Regions from separate parts of the Corynebacterium kozikiae genome, predicted to be linked through region 2. Evidence: predicted binding sites of a transcription regulator. Region 2 holds the regulator's gene; the other holds the start of a gene.
What was found. Region 2 encodes LexA, which represses DNA repair genes until DNA is damaged. Its sites were predicted from a motif close to CGAACANNTGTTCG; they were not measured.

Region 1: the regulator LexA is predicted to act here: its motif matches at 2,988-3,001, upstream of NQ018_RS05240 (HNH endonuclease signature motif containing protein).

The regions. Positions count from the first base shown of each region.
Region 1 is NZ_JANIKJ010000005.1:126,775-135,928, reverse strand. Features, by position in the region: gene NQ018_RS05260 (PH domain-containing protein) at 1-306, shown strand, start outside; gene NQ018_RS05255 (tRNA (cytidine(34)-2'-O)-methyltransferase) at 191-658, opposite strand; gene NQ018_RS05250 (bifunctional methylenetetrahydrofolate dehydrogenase/methenyltetrahydrofolate cyclohydrolase) at 712-1,560, shown strand; gene NQ018_RS05245 (DUF3017 domain-containing protein) at 1,529-1,861, shown strand; gene NQ018_RS05240 (HNH endonuclease signature motif containing protein) at 1,795-2,811, opposite strand; gene metX (homoserine O-acetyltransferase MetX) at 3,081-4,178, opposite strand; gene NQ018_RS05230 (O-acetylhomoserine/O-acetylserine sulfhydrylase) at 4,216-5,532, opposite strand; gene ppc (phosphoenolpyruvate carboxylase) at 5,746-8,331, shown strand; gene NQ018_RS05220 (NADP-dependent isocitrate dehydrogenase) at 8,365-9,154, opposite strand, start outside.
Region 2 is NZ_JANIKJ010000001.1:344,443-353,596, forward strand. Features, by position in the region: gene NQ018_RS01555 (1-phosphofructokinase family hexose kinase) at 1-184, opposite strand, end outside; gene NQ018_RS01560 (DeoR/GlpR family DNA-binding transcription regulator) at 181-987, opposite strand; gene ptsP (phosphoenolpyruvate--protein phosphotransferase) at 1,550-3,253, shown strand; gene sugR (transcriptional regulator SugR) at 3,441-4,220, opposite strand; gene lexA (transcriptional repressor LexA) at 4,646-5,359, opposite strand; gene nrdR (transcriptional regulator NrdR) at 6,465-6,935, shown strand; gene hrpA (ATP-dependent RNA helicase HrpA) at 6,968-9,154, opposite strand, start outside.

The DNA of each region.
Region 1 (9,154 bases), on a different contig from region 2:
CGAAGCGCGACCGTAAAGACGAAGCACATCCAAGAACTATCCCTGACCGAAGGGCCAATTCAACGGCGACTGCATCTGCGAAACCTTCGGCTTGACCTCGTGCCGGGACCAATCAAGATGACCGCCCGAGATCTTGATGCTGACGACGCTGTCGCGCTACTCAGTGCATTGCGACGCCGCGACGTGGAACTCATACACCAGGAAACCCAAGCTGACGCCACGCCTCATACGTCGCAACAGCCGCCGCGTTGGACAGATTCATCGAACGACGACCCTCAAGCATCGGGATCCGAACAACTGCAGTGACGCGAGGATGCGAAAGCACCGCATCCTCCAGCCCAGTCGGCTCGGTTCCAAACAACAGTGCGTCGCCCATGCGGTACTCGATGTCTGTGTAACTCACGTCGCCGTGCGCACTGAACGCGTAGACCCGCGCCCCGGGCAGCGCTTCGAAGCAGGCCTCGAGGTTTTCATGCACGGAGACCTCGGCGAGGTCGTGGTAGTCCAAGCCTGCTCGCCGAAGGTTCTTTTCCTCCAAATTGAACCCCAGCGGTCCAGCGAGGTGAAGATGCGCACCCGTGCCTGCACACATTCGAATTGCATTTCCCGTATTTGGCGGAATCACGGGCTGGTCAAAAATCACGTGCGCAAAAGCCATATGAACAATCTTAAGCCAACGATGTAAGAGCCAGATCGTGCAATAATCGTGGAGTGACTGCGACAAAACTTGACGGAAATCTCTACCGCGACGAAATCTTCGACGACCTTGCCAAGCGCGTGGCTGCACTTCGGGAGAAGGGTATCACCCCTGGTCTCGCCACAGTTCTAGTTGGTGACGACCCAGCCAGCCAGGCATACGTAAAAATGAAGCACCGCGACTGTGAGCAGGTAGGCGTAAAGTCGATTCGAAAGGATCTACCAGCGGATACCACACAAGAAGAGCTGTTCGCCGTGATCGACGAGCTCAACGAGGATCCCGAGTGCACGGGCTACATCGTGCAGCTCCCACTTCCCAAGCATCTGGATGAAAACGCAGTGCTGGAACGCATCAATCCAGACAAAGATGCGGACGGCTTGCATCCCGTGAACCTTGGCAAACTTGTACTCAACGAACCCGCGCCTTTGCCGTGCACACCGAACGGTGCAATCCATCTGCTGCGTCGCTTCGGCGTTGAACTCGATGGGAAAAAAGTCGTGGTTATCGGCCGCGGCGTCACAGTGGGTCGTCCAATCGGGTTGATGCTTACGCGGCGAAGCGAGAATGCCACCGTGACTCTTTGCCACACAGGTACTCGCGACCTGAAGGCCGAGACTATTGAAGCAGACGTGATCGTCGCGGCTGCTGGCGTCGGGCACATGTTGACGGCGGATATGGTCAAGCCTGGTGCTGCGGTGCTCGATGTTGGAGTATCGCGCGTAGACGGCAAGTTGGTTGGCGACGTGCATCCGGACGTGTGGGAAGTGGCGGGCGCCGTTTCGCCGAATCCAGGAGGAGTTGGCCCCCTGACCCGAGCGTTTTTGGTGCGCAATGTGGTGGAGCGTGCTGAGCTTGCTGGATAATCCACATGATCGTGGTTTGAAGCCATCACCGCTACCGAGGGGGGTTCAGATAGCGGGGGTGGCTGCTTTCGTGGCGCTTGTGTTGGTCTCGGGACTGTTTGCGTTGACTGATCACTGGCGGCGTGCCACTTTTGCCTTGGGAGTTGGCATGTTTTGGTACGTAGTTATCCGCTGGGCATGTGACTCTAAGATTTTGGGAGTTCTTGCGGTCCGCTCTCGGCTGTTTGATATGTGTTATGCGGCTGCGGTGGGCGTCTTGATGGTGTTCTTGTCTGCGTCGGTGGACTCTTTGGGTTCCTGACGGCGGTAGTCTTGGCGCCGGCGCTGGTGCTCTGCCCATGATTGACCGAACATGATATCGGTGACGAGCGGACCACCTGGGGTGGAGGTCTTCGTTGCGCCGTTGGGGAAGTAGAACGTAGCTGTTCGGTTAGGGTTCATTTCGTAGTGGAACCGTTGGCTGGATTTCATGTTGTGGTGGAAGCGGCAGAGGCATGCGAGGTTGTCGACGCTTGTGCTTCCGCCTTGTTCGAAGGCAACAACATGGTCGAGGTCGCATTCGGTTGCTTGGGTGGTGCAGCCGGGGAAGCGGCAGGAGCCGTCCAGCGCTTGGACGGTCGCGCGGATTTCCGGGGTGGGTTGATACTTGCTGGTCTTCGCTGAACTGCTGTAGTTGACGTTTTTGGTGGGTTGCTTAGCCCAGAAGTCGCTGTGATCGTCAATGCGTCCGCCTCCCAGGAGATGGAGGGCCTCGCCGAGTGTGAAGGTGACGTGCTTGACCCTGTAGCGGGTCTTGGAGCGGAAGAAATCCAAGAAGGTATCCGGGCACGTGGGATCTCCCGCGGCACTGAGAGCCTTGTACACCTCCTGCATTTCGCCGTCGTCAAGCTGGACTGACATGCGTGCCATGCCTTCGTTTCCCTGACGGAACGACACCTTTCGCCCAGTGCGCTTCGGTGGGGTGGAGGCAGCTTCGGGATCGAGCTTTTGCACGAATTCACGCAAATGTTTGGTAATGGTCGGCGGTTGCGGGATGCATTGATCGGCGTAGCGCGGCGTGAAATAGGAAACCAGAAACTCGTCCAAAGCGGCGATGTGGCTCGGGTCCTGAAGCGCCATGATTTGGCGTTCTATCGCGGAAAGTCGGTTCATGCTGACGTGCCAAAGCGTGCTGAGGAGCTGGAAAAATTTAGGGAGCTGTCGGAGCATTATGCCCACGTTAAGCAGGTTTTTTACTTCCGCGCGGCTCATGTTTGTGAGTGCGCTGACCTCGGCAATTTGGGTATGATAGTCCTTTTCTGGGTCAGGTTTGTAGCGGTACCATTGCTCGATTTCGAGCTGATTTTTCCGCCGTTGAAATTCGCTGAGTTGGTTTGAGTGGTCGGTGTGCAAGAAATTTGCAAGAGACATTGGATTCCCCCGAAAATCGAATGTTTGTTTGAGTTGATTGCGATTATAGCGTTGGGGAATCTGTTGGGCAAGGGGTAGGGTGCTATGCCTGTAAAAGGCCAGCTAGGCGGCTATAAATGGTATTCGATGCCGGCGTCGCGAACGCCATCTGCGAGCTCAATGAAGTGCCGCAAGATTCGATCCATTTGGCGCGACTCGGTAAGGAAAGCGTCGTGCCCAACGGGGGAGCTGATCTTCGCCATGGCGAGCAAATTTCCGACGTTCCGCGAAAGGTGTTCCTGCTGGTGGTACGGATAAAGGATGTCGGTGTCTACGCCCACGATCATCGTGGGTACCTGGATTGCGGCCAAAGCCTTGTTGAGTCCGCCGCGATCACGGCCGATATCGTGCCTGTTCAAAGACTCGGTGAGGGCGACGTAGGAGCCCGCGTCGAAGCGTTCGGTCAGCTTCAGGCCCTGGTGGTCCAGGTAGCTTTGCACTGCGAATCGCTGATTTGGGTCTCGATACGGCCCCAGAGGATTTTCACCACGCTGCGCCGTGGTGCCAAAACGCTCGTCGATCTCCAATTCGCCGCGGTACGTCAAATGTGCGATGCGACGGGCGGCGGCGAGGCCCGCGGTCGGTGGAGCCGCGTCGTAATAGTCCCCACCCTGCCAATTCGGGTCGCGCTCAATCGCGCTGATCTGGGCTGTCTGAATACCGATCTGCCAAGCACTAGCCCGCGCCGACACCGCGATCACACACGCCGCGTCGACGCGGGCTGGGTAGAGGAGGGTCCATTCGAGGGTGCGCGCGCCGCCCATTGACCCGCCGACAACGGCGTGCAGGCGGGAAATTCCGAGCACATCCAAGAGTGCGGCCTCGGCGTTGACCTGGTCACGGATGGAGATAGCGGGGAAGCGTGAGCCCCAAGCGGTGCCGTCGGAACGCAAGCTGCTGGGTCCCGTGCTGCCTTTACATCCGCCGAGAACGTTCGTGCAGACGACGCAGAAGTGGTCGGTGTCGAGGGCCTTGCCGGGACCGATGACGTCGCCCCACCATTCGACCGCATTCGAGTCTCCCGTGAGCGCGTGCTCGACGAGAATGACGTTGCTGCCCCGGAAATCGCCCCACGCCTGGTAGGTGATGGAGGCATCGATGGTCACGCCGGCCTCAGTGGTGAATTCCCCAATAGATACGGATTGTGGGGTGCCGTTCGTGACGAGCATCGAGCCTCCTGAATCGTTAACTAGGACAAACTGTACGTTAGACCGCGTCGAAGCCCGCAGTCAGATCAGCGAGGATGTCCTCAATATTTTCGATGCCCACGGAAAGGCGGATCGTTGCCTGGTTGATGCCCGCCGCTGCGAGGGAAGCCTCGTCGGACTGCGAGTGAGTCGTCGTCGCGGGATGGACAACGAGGGAACGGACATCGCCGACGTTCGCCAAGTTGGAGTGCAGCTTGAGCGCATCGATGAAAGCCCACGCCTCGTCCTTGCCGCCCACAATGTCAAAGGAAAGCACCGAACCGGTGTACTTTAGACCGAGCTTCTGCTTCGTCTCGTACCACGGCGAAGAAGGCAGGCCCGCGTAGTTCACCTTGGACACCTTTGGGTGATTCTCCAAGAACTCGGCGACCCGGGCCGCGTTCTCGTTATGACGCTCAACACGAAGAGACAGCGTATCCAGACCCTGCGCGGTCACCCAGGCGTTGAAAGGGGAAGGGGCTGCGCCGGTGTCGCGGAGCAAGCCGACGCGAGCCTTCAGGCCGAACGCAGCAGGGCCAAGGTCGGCGTACTTGAGGCCGTGGTACGCGGGATCAGGGGTAACGAAATCAGGGAAGACAGGCTCGCCGTTGCGCTTGACAGTCCAATCGAAGGTGCCGCCGTCAACCAGAACGCCGCCGAGGCCAGAGCCGTTGCCGGTGTAGAACTTGGTAAGGGACGCGACCACGATGTCTGCGCCGTGCTCCAGTGGGCGGACCAGAGCGGCGGTTGCGAGGGTGTTGTCCACAATGAGAGGAACCTGGTTCGCGTGTGCAACCTCGGCGACGGCTGGAATGTCCAAGACGTCTGCCTGTGGGTTCGCGAAGGTTTCGGCGTAGAACGCCACAGTGTTGTCTTGCACTGCGGCTGCCCAGGAAGCGGGGTCGTCGGGATTCTCCACGAATGTGGTCTCGATGCCGAGGCGGGCCAACGTCACCTTCAGCAGCGTCTCGGTGCCGCCGTACAGGCGTGGTGACGCGACGATGTGGGAGCCCGAGCGCGCGAGGTTGAGGATCGCCGCGGTCTCCGCAGCTTGACCGGAGGCAAACAGGACCGCGTGGACGCCTCCCTCGAGGGAGTTCACGCGCTCTTCCACGGCTCCGACCGTTGGGTTGGTGATGCGGGAGTACACCGGGCCGGCGTCGGAAAGATCGAAGCGCTTGGAGGCGTGCTCAGCGGAGTCGAAGACGAAGGAGCTCGTGAGGTAGATAGGGAGGTTGCGGGAGCTGGTGTCAGAGTCCACAGGCTGGCCCGCGTGGATGGAGCGGGTTTCAAAGCTCCAGGCGGCGGAATTTGAATTGTCGTACTTCGTGGTCATATTCAGTCCTTTTCGTTAGTGGGATTCCTCGACTTTAAGCCTCGGTCCGAAAAAAGTAAACAGCTCGGTCTAGTTTTTATGAATAAAACCTTCTTTAACTGGTGCAGCGCGGGCGCGGGATTCCATCTCATGAAGTGTGCCTTGCGCGCGTCGGAAAGCGGATACTATGAATCTGCCCCGAATACATAGGGTCGAACATGGAAGGAATGCCAAGTGACTGATCGCGTCCGCGAAGACATCCGACTCCTCGGCAGGATCCTGGGCCAGGTCATCGCCCAGCAAGAAGGCCAGGAAATTTTTGAGCTCGTCGAATCCACACGCGTGACGGCCTTCGCGGTAGCGCGCGGCGAAGCGCGCCCCGACGACCTCCTGGCAATTTTCCGGGACATGGACGTGAGTAAGGCAAACTTAGTGGCGCGTTCATTCAGTTACTTCGCGCTCCTCACCAACCTTGTGGAAGACCTCGACGACGAGTCGCAGCCAGCCGCGGTGTCGCTGGAGCGAACTTTCGCAAAACTTCAGCAAGTCCCGTCGACGCGGGCCCAAATGATTCGCGACGCCCACGTTGCGCCCGTGCTCACCGCGCATCCGACGGAAACGCGCCGCCGCACAGTGTTCGACACCCAACTGCGGATCAAAGCATTGCTCCAACAAATTCATCTCCGCGGCCTCGACGACACCATCGAGCGTGAACTGCTCCTGCGCATGACGTTGCTCTGGCAAACCGCGCTCATCCGAATCGCCCGCCCCACACTGGAAGACGAAATCGACGTCGGACTGCGCTACTACAAACTCTCACTGCTTGAGCAAGTGCCGGCGCTCAATCGCGCGATCCAAGCGAACATGCGGGACACCTTCGGCATCGAGCTCGGCGACGCCGCTGTCGTGCGCATGGGGTCCTGGATCGGCGGCGATCACGACGGAAACCCCTATGTCAACGCCGAGACCCTCAGCTACGCCACCCAGCGCGCAGCCGAGACGATCCGCGAATACTACGACGAACAACTCGCCGAACTCGAACGCGAGCTTTCACTCTCTGACCGCTACTCCGCGTGCTCACAGGAATTGCTCGCCCTCGCGGATGCCGCCAACAACAATTGGGAGTCCCGCGTCGACGAGCCCTACCGACGCGCTATCTACGGCATCCGCGAGAAACTCCGCTCGGGATACGCTTCGCCGCGGGACCTGCTGCGCGACCTCGACATCATCGACAGTTCGTTGCGCGCTTACGGCGGCGCGATCATTGCTGACGATCGGCTCGCCCACATTCGCTCGGCCGTCACCACGTTTGGCTTCCATCTCTATACCTTGGACCTGCGTCAAAACTCCGACACCTTCGAGCACGTCCTCACGGAGGTGTTCCGCATTGCAGGCCGCGTCGACGACTACGCGAGCCTCGACGAAGCGGAAAAGATCGCGTTGCTCACCGAGGAATTGCAGACCCCGCGCCCATTGCTGTTTCCGGGTGTGAAAGTCTTCGACGAGGTCACGGAGAAAGAACTCGGAATTTTCCGCGCGGCGGCTGCGTCGGTGCGCGCTTACGGGGAGGACATGATCTCGCATTGCATCGTTTCGATGACCGGTGCGGTCTCGGACATTCTCGAGCCGATGGTGCTGCTGAAGGAAGTTGGCCTGGACAATCTGGACATTGTGCCGCTTTTCGAGACCATCGACGACCTCAGCGTCGGCGCGGGCATCCTCGAGGCGCTGTGGGAGGTGCCGGTGTATCGCGAGCATCTGCGTCGGCGCGGGGACGTGCAAGAAGTGATGCTCGGATATTCCGATTCCAACAAGGACGGCGGGTACCTGGCTGCCAACTGGGCAATTTATGATGCCGAGCGGAAATTTGTTGAGCTCTTCGAGCGTCACGGCATCGAATTGCGCCTCGCGCACGGTCGCGGCGGGGCAGTGGGTCGCGGCGGCGGCCCGACGTACGACGCCATCCTCGCCCAGCCCCAAGGCGCCGTCACGGGGTCGGTGCGCATCACTGAACAAGGTGAAGTGATCTCTGCGAAGTACGGTGCGCCCGATACCGCGCGTCGACACCTCGAAGCCTTCGTGTCTGGAGCGCTGGAGGCGTCGTTGCTGAATCATGAGCCCGCGAATGACCGGGCCTATGCTGTGATGGCCGAGCTGTCCGATCTTTCGGGGCGCGCGTACAAACGGCTCACCCAAGACCCAGGGTTCATCCAGTTCTTCACGGAGTCAACGCCGCTGCACGAGATTGGGGATCTGAATCTCGGCTCGAGGCCCGCGGCGAGGAAGCAAACCACCGCGATCTCGGATCTTCGCGCGATTCCGTGGGTGCTGTCGTGGTCGCAATCCCGAAGCAATGTGCCAGGTTGGTTCGGCGTGGGCTCGGCGGTCGCAAGTTGGGCGGGCGACGACGACGCGCGGTGGTCTGAATTGTCCGATCTCTATCACAACTGGCCGTTTTTTAATTCGGTGCTCTCAAATATGGCGCAGGTGATGGCGAAAGCAGAGATCTCCTTGGCCCGCCTCTACGCGGACTTGGTGGGCGATCAAGAAATCGCAGACCGCATTTACGAGATGATCGTTGAAGAGTACAACCTCACCCGTGCCGCCTACCTGCGGATCACTGGGAACCGCGACCTGGTTTCGGAGAATCTGCGGCAGGCGAGGTCGCTGAAGCGGCGCTATCCCTACCTGCTGCCGCTGAACGCGGTGCAGCTCGAGTTGCTCCGACGGTACCGCGCCGGCGACGATTCGTTCTTGGTGTCCAAGACCATCCAGGTCACGATGAACGGGCTCGCGACGGCGCTCAGGAACTCTGGATAGCAAAAAGGCGGGGTATGTACCCCGCCTTTCGTGTTACTTCAGCGAATCGATGATTTCGTTGAATGCTGCCGATGGCCGCATCACAGCGTTCGTCTTGTCATCGTTTGGCTGGTAGTAGCCGCCCAGATCCGCTGGTTCGCCCTGGACCGCCAGCAGTTCGGCGTCGATCTGCTCTGCCTTGGCACCCAGTGCCTCAGCGACGGGAGCGAAGGTCTGCGCAAGCTCGGCGTCGTCGCTCTGCTTCGCCAGTTCCTCAGCCCAGTACTTGGTGAGGTAGAAGTGGGAGCCGCGGTTGTCGATCTCGCCGACCTTGCGGGATGGGGACTTGTCCTCATTCAGCAGGGTTTCGGTGGCGCGGTCGAGCGCGTCTGCAAGCACCGCGGCCTTTGCCGTGCCACCGGTGTTGGTGATGTGGCGCAAAGACTCCGCCAACGCGAGGAACTCTCCAAGAGAATCCCAACGGAGGTGGTTTTCCTCCTGCACCTGCTGGACGTGCTTTGGCGCGGAGCCGCCTGCACCCGTCTCGAAGAGGCCGCCGCCAGCCATCAGCGGCACCACGGAGAGCATCTTCGCGGAAGTACCGAGCTCCAGGATGGGGAATAGGTCGGTGTTGTAGTCACGCAGCACGTTGCCGGTAACGGAGATGGTGTCCTCACCGCGGCGAATGCGCTCGATGGAGGTCTTGGTGGCCTCTACTGGGGAGGCGATGGTGATGTCGAGGCCCTCGGTGTCGTGGTCGCCGAGGTACTTCTCCACGAGCTTGATGAGGTTGGCGTCGTGGCCGCGCTCTGGATCGAGCCAGAAGATCGCGGGCATGCCGGAG
Region 2 (9,154 bases):
TGCACGCGGGAAAGATTGCGAGAGCTTCTTTGCCAGCTTTCACGCACGCCTGAGCCACGTTGATCCCCTTGCCACCGGCTACAGATTCGCTGCCTTCGAGGCGTTGGACGGCGCCGCGGCGGATGGGTTCGGGCAGGCTCAACGTGAGGTCGATGCTTGGATGGGGTGTGAAGGTGAGAATCACGAGATAACTACCTTTGTATGGAATGGTTTGAGCTTCGAGGTGAAGTCAGCTGGGGCAAAGCGGTCAGTCACGGCCACATGAACCTTGCTGAGTGGGGCGAAAGTGACCGTGGAGGACTTGCCGATCTTGGTTGAGTCGCACAGCACGATGGCGGTGCGGCAGCGTTCGATCATGGCGGTTTTTACGGCTGCTTCGCGGGGATCGGAGGTGGTGAGGCCGTCGTCGGTGGTGAGACCGGAGGTACCCATGAAGGCGACGTCCGCGCGCAGGAGCTGTAAGGCATTCACTGCCCGCGGCCCCACTACAGCCTGGGTCTGGCTTTTCACCACGCCGCCGAGGATGGTTACCTCGGGCACTCCGGCTGAGACCAGGGTGCGCGCAACGTTTGGGGAATTCGTCACCACCACCCATTGCTGGCCCACGTAGTAACGGGCGAGCACGTTGGCAAAGGCCTCGGTTGTGGAGCCTGCATCAATAAACATGGAAGCCTGCGGACCAGGGATAAGGTGCATCGCTGCCTCGGCGATCGCCTGTTTGCGGCGCTGCACCTGGTGGAGTGGTAGGCCGGAATCCTCCTCGTCAATGGCAAGGAGATCGGTGCGGTGCGCGTGCGCGTCAATCACCGCACCACCATGCACCCGACGGATGTGGCCGCGCTGTTCGAGTGCCTTGAGGTCACGGCGGATGGTTTCAGGGGTGACGTTAAACTCCGCTGCGAGGTCAGAGACGTTGCTTCGGCCGTATTTTTGCGTCAAGGCAACGATCGTGGATTGCCGGTTGGCTACCTCTTCTACTGTGGCCATTTCACCACCTCTCTGGAAATTGGAACTGGATATTGGAACTGGATATTCGGGTTGTTCGAGGCGTTGTGGCTGCGCAGCCTGAACGCCCTTTGGGCTAATGAGGTCTAGTTGTACGTTTTGCGGGGCAGGCGAACCAGTGAAAGCCCCGAAAAGTGTTGGTTGGGTACTGCGTGATTTTGTTTTGTTGTGTGATTTCCCACATTTTACTTGGGGTTGCATCTGCCAGATGGAGGCGGCTGGACAGGCCGGCCCGAAAGGGCCGAAGGGGTGGTGCCGTTGTTTGAGCGTGTGCTCCTTCGGTGGTCCATTCCTGTTTTTCCAGCTCATCAGGCGGTAGTTAGATTTCCTGGGCTGGAATTGACCTGTAAAAAGTGATTTCTGGGGTCAATTCTGCATGGTTCGGAAACCGGCAAACCTATAGAAAATGTTGGAATCTGCCTTAAACGTATGCCCATTTGTGTTTGATTGTCAAGAAAAATTTGTTTGATCGGTTGCGAAAATGTTGTTTTTGTGGTGATGTGGAGGCATTCCATCAAGAGCTTGTGAAGATAGGCGGATCTCGTTGAATAATGTGACTAGCGACACAACAATTAAGGGTACTGCAGTTGTTTCTGGCGTTCGCTACGCCAAGGCAGTGTGGATCTCTCCTCGCCCTGAGCTGCCTCAAGCAGGCGAAGTGATCGATGAATCCCAGCGTGAGGCCGAGCTGGAACGTTTCACCACCGCCGCTGAGGCTGTGGCGGACCGCCTGGAAAAGCGCTCTGCCAGCGCAGAAGGTGCTGCGGCGGAGGTACTTAAGGCAACCGCCGGCATGGTGCGCGACCGTGGCTGGCTGAAGGCCGTGAAGAAGGGCATCCAGGGTGGCCATCCAGCCGACTATGCCGTGGTTGCCGCAACCACCAAGTTTGTCACCATGTTTGAGGCTGCCGGCGGCGTAATGGCAGAGCGCACCACGGACTTGCGCGACATCCGTGACCGCGTGATCGCGGAGCTGCGTGGCGAGCAGGAGCCAGGCCTACCAACCGTTGATGAGCAGGTGGTCCTGTTCGCAGACGACCTCTCCCCAGCAGACACCGCCGCACTGGATACTGACCTGTTCGTGGGTCTGGTCACCGAGCTCGGCGGCCCAACCTCCCACACCGCCATCATCGCCCGCCAGCTCAACGTGCCCTGCATCGTGGCCGTGGGGGAGAAGCTCCACAACGTCAAAGTTGGGGATATGGTTCTGGTGGACGGCGCCCTGGGCACCGTCACGCTGGACGCTGACCCCGAGACCGCCGTTGCCGCGGAGCAAGAATCCAAGATGCTCGCAGAGCGCATTGCCCAGTGGACTGGTCCTGCAGAGACCAAGGACGGCCACCGCGTGCAGCTTCTGGCCAATGTCCAGGACGGCAACGCTGCCCGCATTGCTGCGACACAGAGCCAGGCAGAGGGCATCGGCCTGTTCCGCACCGAGATGTGTTTCCTCACCGCTACCGAGGAGCCAAGCGTGGAAGAGCAAGCGGCCGTGTACAAGAAGGTGCTTGAGCAGTTCCCGCACAGCAAGGTTGTAGTGCGCTCCCTCGATGCCGGCTCGGACAAGCCTGTGGCCTTTGCTTCCATGGCTGATGAAATGAACCCTGCCCTGGGTGTTCGCGGTTTGCGCGTAGCTCGCGCCAACGAGGCTCTGCTTACCCGCCAGCTCGACGCAATCGCCTTGGCCGCCAAGGAACTCGGCCGCGGCGAGGATGCCCCAACCTGGGTGATGGCTCCAATGGTGGCAACCGCCCGCGAGGCAAAGTGGTTCGCAGGCCTGTGTGAAGAGCGCGGCTTGATCGCAGGTGCGATGATCGAGGTTCCGGCAGCTTCCTTGATGGCTGACAAGCTCATGCCATACCTGCACTTCGTGTCCATCGGCACCAACGACCTCACCCAGTACACCATGGCTGCAGACCGCATGAGCCCGCAGCTCGCGTACCTCACCGACCCTTGGCAGCCAGCGGTGCTGCGTCTCATTGCGCACACCTGCAAGGAAGGCGAGCGCACCAACACGGCCGTCGGTGTGTGTGGCGAGGCAGCAGCCGACCCACTGCTCGCTTGCGTCCTCGCAGGCCTGGGCGTGAATTCCCTTTCCTCCGCTTCCACTGCGATCGCGGGTGTGGGTGCTCAACTCTCTGCCGTTGATTTTGAGACATGCAAGCGCGCCGCTGAGGCAGCCCTGGACGCAGAAGGTGCCACCGAGGCCCGCGCGGCAGTGCGCGAAGTCATCATGAAGGCCAACGCCTGACGCTTTCCGGCAGCGTTCCGACGCCCCCAAGCGGCTCATTCACTGCTTGGTAGATTGCTCCCCATCAGTTTTGTATTGGCTGGTGGGGAGTTTTCATGCCCTGTGTGGTAGTGAGGTCGGGGATGGCTAAAGGGCCTGAGCTTCCATGTGTAGTGGAAATCAGGCGCTGGTTGAGAGTTCTTGGGCTTTATTGCGCGATGACCACCTCAACGTCACGGTCACGCAGCGCCTTGACAAAGGATTCTGGGGCATTGGAGTCTGTGACCACCACGTCGATGTCCTCAATGCTGCCGAAGCTCACCAGATAGTCCGTGCCCATCTTGGTGGAGTCACACAGCACCACAACCTTGTGGGCATTGGTGATCATGGCGCTCTTGATTGCGGCTTCCTGGGAGTCCGCGGTGGAAAGGCCGTGATCGAGGGTGAGCGCATTGGTGCCAATGAACGCGACGTCAGCCCGCATCAGGGCAAGGGTGCGCAAGGCGGTATCACCGACTACCGCTTGGGTGATGGCGCGAACGCTGCCGCCGAGGAGCTGAATAGAGTCCATGTTGGCGTTCGCCAATGTCAGCGCGATAGAGAGGCTGTTGGTCACGATGGACCACTGCCTGGCAAGTGGCTGTACCGCAATGAGTTCTGCGAGCGCCGCGATGGTGGTGCCGGCGTCCAGGAACATGCCACCATTTGCTTCTGGGAGGAATGCCAGTGCTGCGTGTGCAATGGAGTTTTTTGCTCCCGACGCCGAACGGGCGCGGGTGTCCAGGCTGAACTCAGCGGTTTGGAACGTTTGGTTAGCCACCGCGCCGCCGTGTACTCGGTGTACTACGCCCTCGCGGTCCAGCACCGCGAGGTCGCGACGAATTGTTTCGGCGGTGACTTCAAAACGCGCGGCAAGTTCGGTGACATTGACCCTTCCCTCAACTGCGGTGAGTGACGCAATTTGCCGGCGGCGTTCCTCTGAGTACATCTCTTTCCTTTCAAATGCCAATGGTTGGTGGCACTTTTGTTCGGCGCTGAACATGGAATTCCCAATGTTGGGAACGGAGTGCTGTTGGAAATGCCCGAATGGGCTGGGCACAACGAAAAGCCAACAAACCAACAACAACGCATTACAGACAGTTTTGCACGGACAACCCACAAAAATCGGGAAAAATGGGCAGGGGGATATGTAATATCGGGCACGATTCTGGATCTGATCCCACAAAATCCTGCTTAGGCGGTCTGTTTAGCGCCGCTAGTGTCCGAATGAACTGCGAGTTTTGTTGAAGATTTGTTGTCAAACTCCCCAATATAGGGGTGGGGAAATAGCTGAAACCCGCCAGGCAAGTACGTTGTCTGACGGGTGTTCGGAGCCGCGGCTGCTCTGAGAATGAGAATAAGTCCGCAATGTTGCTAGTACTTGCGCAGGACGGTCACAACCTTTCCCATAATTTCAGCGTGCTCCGCGGGAATGGGGGAGAAGGCGTCATTGTGGGGAAGGAGCCACACGCCGGAGGAATCCTTGTGGAATTCCTTGACGGTTGCTTCGCCGTCGATGAGGGCGGCTGCAAACTGGCCTTGCTCAACCACCGGCTGCGAGCGAATCACCACCCAGTCGCCATCCAAGATGCCGGCGTCTTTCATTGACTCGCCAACAACCTGGAGCATGAAGAGCTCGCCGTCGCCAACCACATCCTGGGGAAGCGGGAAGTACTGTTCCACGTTCTCTTCAGCCAAGATCGGAGCGCCTGCCGCGATGCTGCCGACGATGGGGATGTAGGTGGTGGAGGAAGCCTCGGCATTCTCCGGACTGAATGCCGGTGCGGATGGCTGCTCCTTGTTTCGGGTCTTTGGTCCAGGTTTGGTGGCCTTTTGATCCGGCAACGTGCGAACGTCTACCGCTCGTGGCTTATTGGCGTCCCGGCGCAGGTATCCCTTGCGCTCAAGTTCGCGCAGTTGGTAGGCCACGGATGAGGTGGATTGCAGGCCAGTCGCATCACCGATCTCACGAATGCTTGGTGGGTAGCCACGTAGTACTACGGCATCGGAAATCACTTGAAGGATTCTGCGTTGCCGGTCAGAAAGGGGTTCTTGCTTGCTCGGGTCCGTGTTTTTGCGAGGTGGCATTTTCTTTTCTCCTGAAGATCGTTGCAGTGCGTGGCGGCGCGTGATGAGTAAGCGGTTTATGAGGGGTAGTCACTGGCGCGCAGACCCACCCAGAAGCCGCGAAGACGCGGAAGCAGGGTGACTCGGCGGTACCGAACCATTGCCCAAGCTGACTGCCAGAACTGACTGCCAGAGAGGGCTGGGTGGAGTGCGCTCGTTCCCCACTCTAGCGCATTGTCCGTAGCAAATCATACATTTGTTCGAGAGTGTCGTTCGAATTCTTGACAAGTGTTCGAACAAGGCGCATAATTCGAACAAATCGAAAATAGTCGAACATATGCACGAGACTTCGATCCTCAATGGGCCTTCGTGTCCGGGCGGGAATATAGAGTGCGTTGTGTTCCGTTACAGGAGTGTTAGCCCTTCTGTTTCAACTCACCAAAAAGGAAAAGATCATGACCATCGCAGCACCTCAATCCACCTCCGCCTCGCGTTTCCCTTACCGGGCTGTGCAGGAGCACGCTCGCGCGCGAGTAGTCCCCCCTGCGGAGGTGTGGGAACCTAGCCGTAGGCAAGCTCGTGTGAGCCGTGGCAACCTGGGTATCGAACATACCGCAACAGCTATTCGAACACTTCGGCCCCGTATAGAGAATGATGATCGCGGGAGTGGGATTGGCAGTAGCAAGCCTGTTGTTCGAAACCGCAATTCTGCGTTGACCACCCTTACGGCACATCGCCGCAGTAGCTCGGTACTGCAAGATCTGCACACCGCCCCTTTGACTGCCGCATCCACCGGGGGGACCACAAAGAGGTCAGAACGTTGGGCAAACGCGTTTGCTGGCTCCTTGGTAGGTTTGGTTCTTGCGGCTGGAATTGCGCTTTTTGGTCAGCCTGAGGACACCCAGCCACCGGTCCCGGCCGGTGTGACCCCAGACTTCACTGTGTCCCAAAGCGCGCACTAATAATGCCAGCGGCCAGCGTATAATTTCAGCCTTGTGAGCAGAGCTTCAAAGGGCCACGATGCGGGACCGGGACGCTCGACGTGGAAACGCTGGCCTGGCTTGGAAACGGCCGGGAAGCGGCTGGGAAGCTCGGTGGTGACGCACGAAAGGCATGAGACAAGAAGATGTACTGCCCGTTTTGCAATAACGAACACTCCAAGGTAATTGACTCAAGGATTTTCGAGGAAGGCACCGCCATTCGCAGGCGCCGCCAATGCACTCATTGTGAAGGCCGCTTCACCACAGTGGAAAAAGCAGTGCTCTTGGTCATCAAGAAGAACGGACTTTCTGAGCCTTTTAGCAAAGAAAAGGTCATCACCGGTGTGCGCCGCGCATGCCAAGGCCGCGACGTCAGCGAAGATGCACTGAAACGCCTCGCCCAAGAAGTGGAGGCAACCGTGCGCAGCCAACACGGATCGCAGGTGTACGCCAACGACGTAGGCCTAGCCATCCTTGATCCGCTCCGAGAGCTCGACGAGGTTGCATACCTCCGCTTCGCCTCAGTGTACAAATCATTTGAACGTGCCGAGGACTTTGAGTCTGAAATCCGGCTCATGCGGCGCAGAAGCCGAAGCTTTGACAACCTCGGCGAATAGGCAAGCAGCCACAAAGACACGCGTAGCCTCGGCTACTTCAACTGATCAATCGCTTTCTCAATTTTGCGCTCGGAAACCTTTTGCGCGGTACCCAAACGTTGTGCAAACAAGCTCACCCGCAGCTCTTCGATCATCCACTGAATATCCAACACCTGGCTCTGGTTCACTCCACGCTTGGAAGCCTGGACCTTCTGGGCCAATCGCTGCTGCAAAACCTGGATCTGCTGCTGATAGCGCGCGTCTCGATCCGGAAGCCGCTGCAAATCCTCCAACCTCAAGCGGATTGCCTGGGCAAAACGAGGAATATGCCGCAAACGCGCAACGCCGAGCCTGGTAATCGCGTGCTGGGGGAGCCAGCCGGCAACCTGGGCCCGCATATCATCAATTGCGGGACCGGACCACAGCTGCAACTCGTCATTCAATTGGTGAAACGCCAACACTGACGGCGCGAGATCCACGGTTGTCCGACGAACCACACCAGGCGCCTGCTCTTTCACCAGGGACAACAGCTCTCTAAACCGTGCGGGATCCCGGGAAGGGCCACCGTTATCGCGAAGGATGTCGCGCACGGCTGCGGCGGTGGCGTCGGCAATGAAACCCTGCGCCCCTCCGTTCGGAAAGTGCTCCAGCGCAACCCGCTGCTGCAGCGGTAGGCCATTCAGCATTTTCTGTGCGTTGAGCTTTACTTCCCGCAACATCAACGTCATCGTCGCGGTAAAAAGCTGAGCCTCGGCCTGTGCCTTCGTGGACACTACCTCCACTGCCACCCCAGTCTTGCCCACCGCGAGTGTAGGGTACGCAATCACATTTTGCCCATCGACCTTAGTGATCACCTCCTCAGCGATAGTGCCGAGCGTCTCCGAGGTCCACTCCGTGGCGCGCTGCTGCTTCGGGCCAACCTTCGCCATAGACGTGGAGATTTTCCCTTTGAAGCGCTGCTGGAGGGAGAGGAGGTCTTTGTCGCGGTCAATGACGTCGCCGCGCTTATCCACAGCGCCGAAACTCACCTTAAGGTGGTCTGGGACCTGGGCCAAGGAGAAATCATCCTCAGTGATACCACTGCCGCCCAAGTGGACCAGCTCGTTGGCCACCTGAACCAGCAGGTCGCCGGAGCCGAAACGCAGATTGGCTGCAACCTTTTTGGCGTAGTCGGGTGCGGGCACCACCTGCCTGCGGAGGTGCTTGGGCAATGTCTTGATGAGCGCTGCCACTAACTCTTCGCGCAGGCCAGGGACATTCCACTCAAAACCCTCGGGGCGAACGCTCCCCAACAGGGGAACCGGAATGCGCACTGTGACGCCGTCGTCCACGGTGCCCGGTTCAAACTTGTAGGTGAGTTCAAAATCCACACCGTTTTGCGTCCAGGAATCTGGGAATGCATCTTCGTGGACGTCCTCGGCGTGCTCGGTGAGCAGCTCCGCGGGGTCAAAGTCCAGTAGATTCGGGGTGATGCCCTGCTGCTTTTTCCACCAAGAGTGGAAGGTGTTGGCGTTGAAAACCTCTTGCGGGATGCGAGCATCGTAGAAGTCGAACAGTGCCTGCTCATCCACCACAATGTCACGCCTACGGGCCTTCTCCTCAAGCTCACCCGCGAGCTCCAATTTGGCGGTGTTGTTATGGAAAAATTCGTGGTGAGTGTTCCAATTGCCGTCAATGAGAGCCTCGCGGAGGAACATGTCACGCGCTGCCTGAGGATCAATGGTGTGATACCCAACCACCCGGTCCGCAACAACCGGTACGCCGTACAGTGTTGAGCGTTGGTGAGCCATGGCGCTGCCGCGTTTGGTGGACCAGAAGGGCTCTGAGTATTGGTGCTTGAGGAGGTCTTTGCCCAGTTGCTCTACCCAGCGAGGATCAATACTTGCCACGTCGCGGGCCCACAATCTGGAGGTTTCCACCAACTGGGCCGCCATCAGAAACTGCGGTGGCTTTTTGGCAAGCGCTGAGCCGGGGAAAATCATGAAACGGGTATTCCGTGTGCCCTGGAACTCCTTTGTTTGCGCGTCACGGATGCCAATTTGGGAAAGCAGACCCGAAAGTAGCGCGCGGTGGATGAGGTCCGCCTGCGATTCAACGTCACCAAGCGACTCAAACAGGCCGTGCATTGGGTCAGCCCACCCCAACTGGTCACCGATATTGCGCAACTGACGCACGAGGTCGAACCACTCCCGGATGCGCATGTAGTGCAGGAATTGTTTTTGCACCGAGCGTTTGAAGGC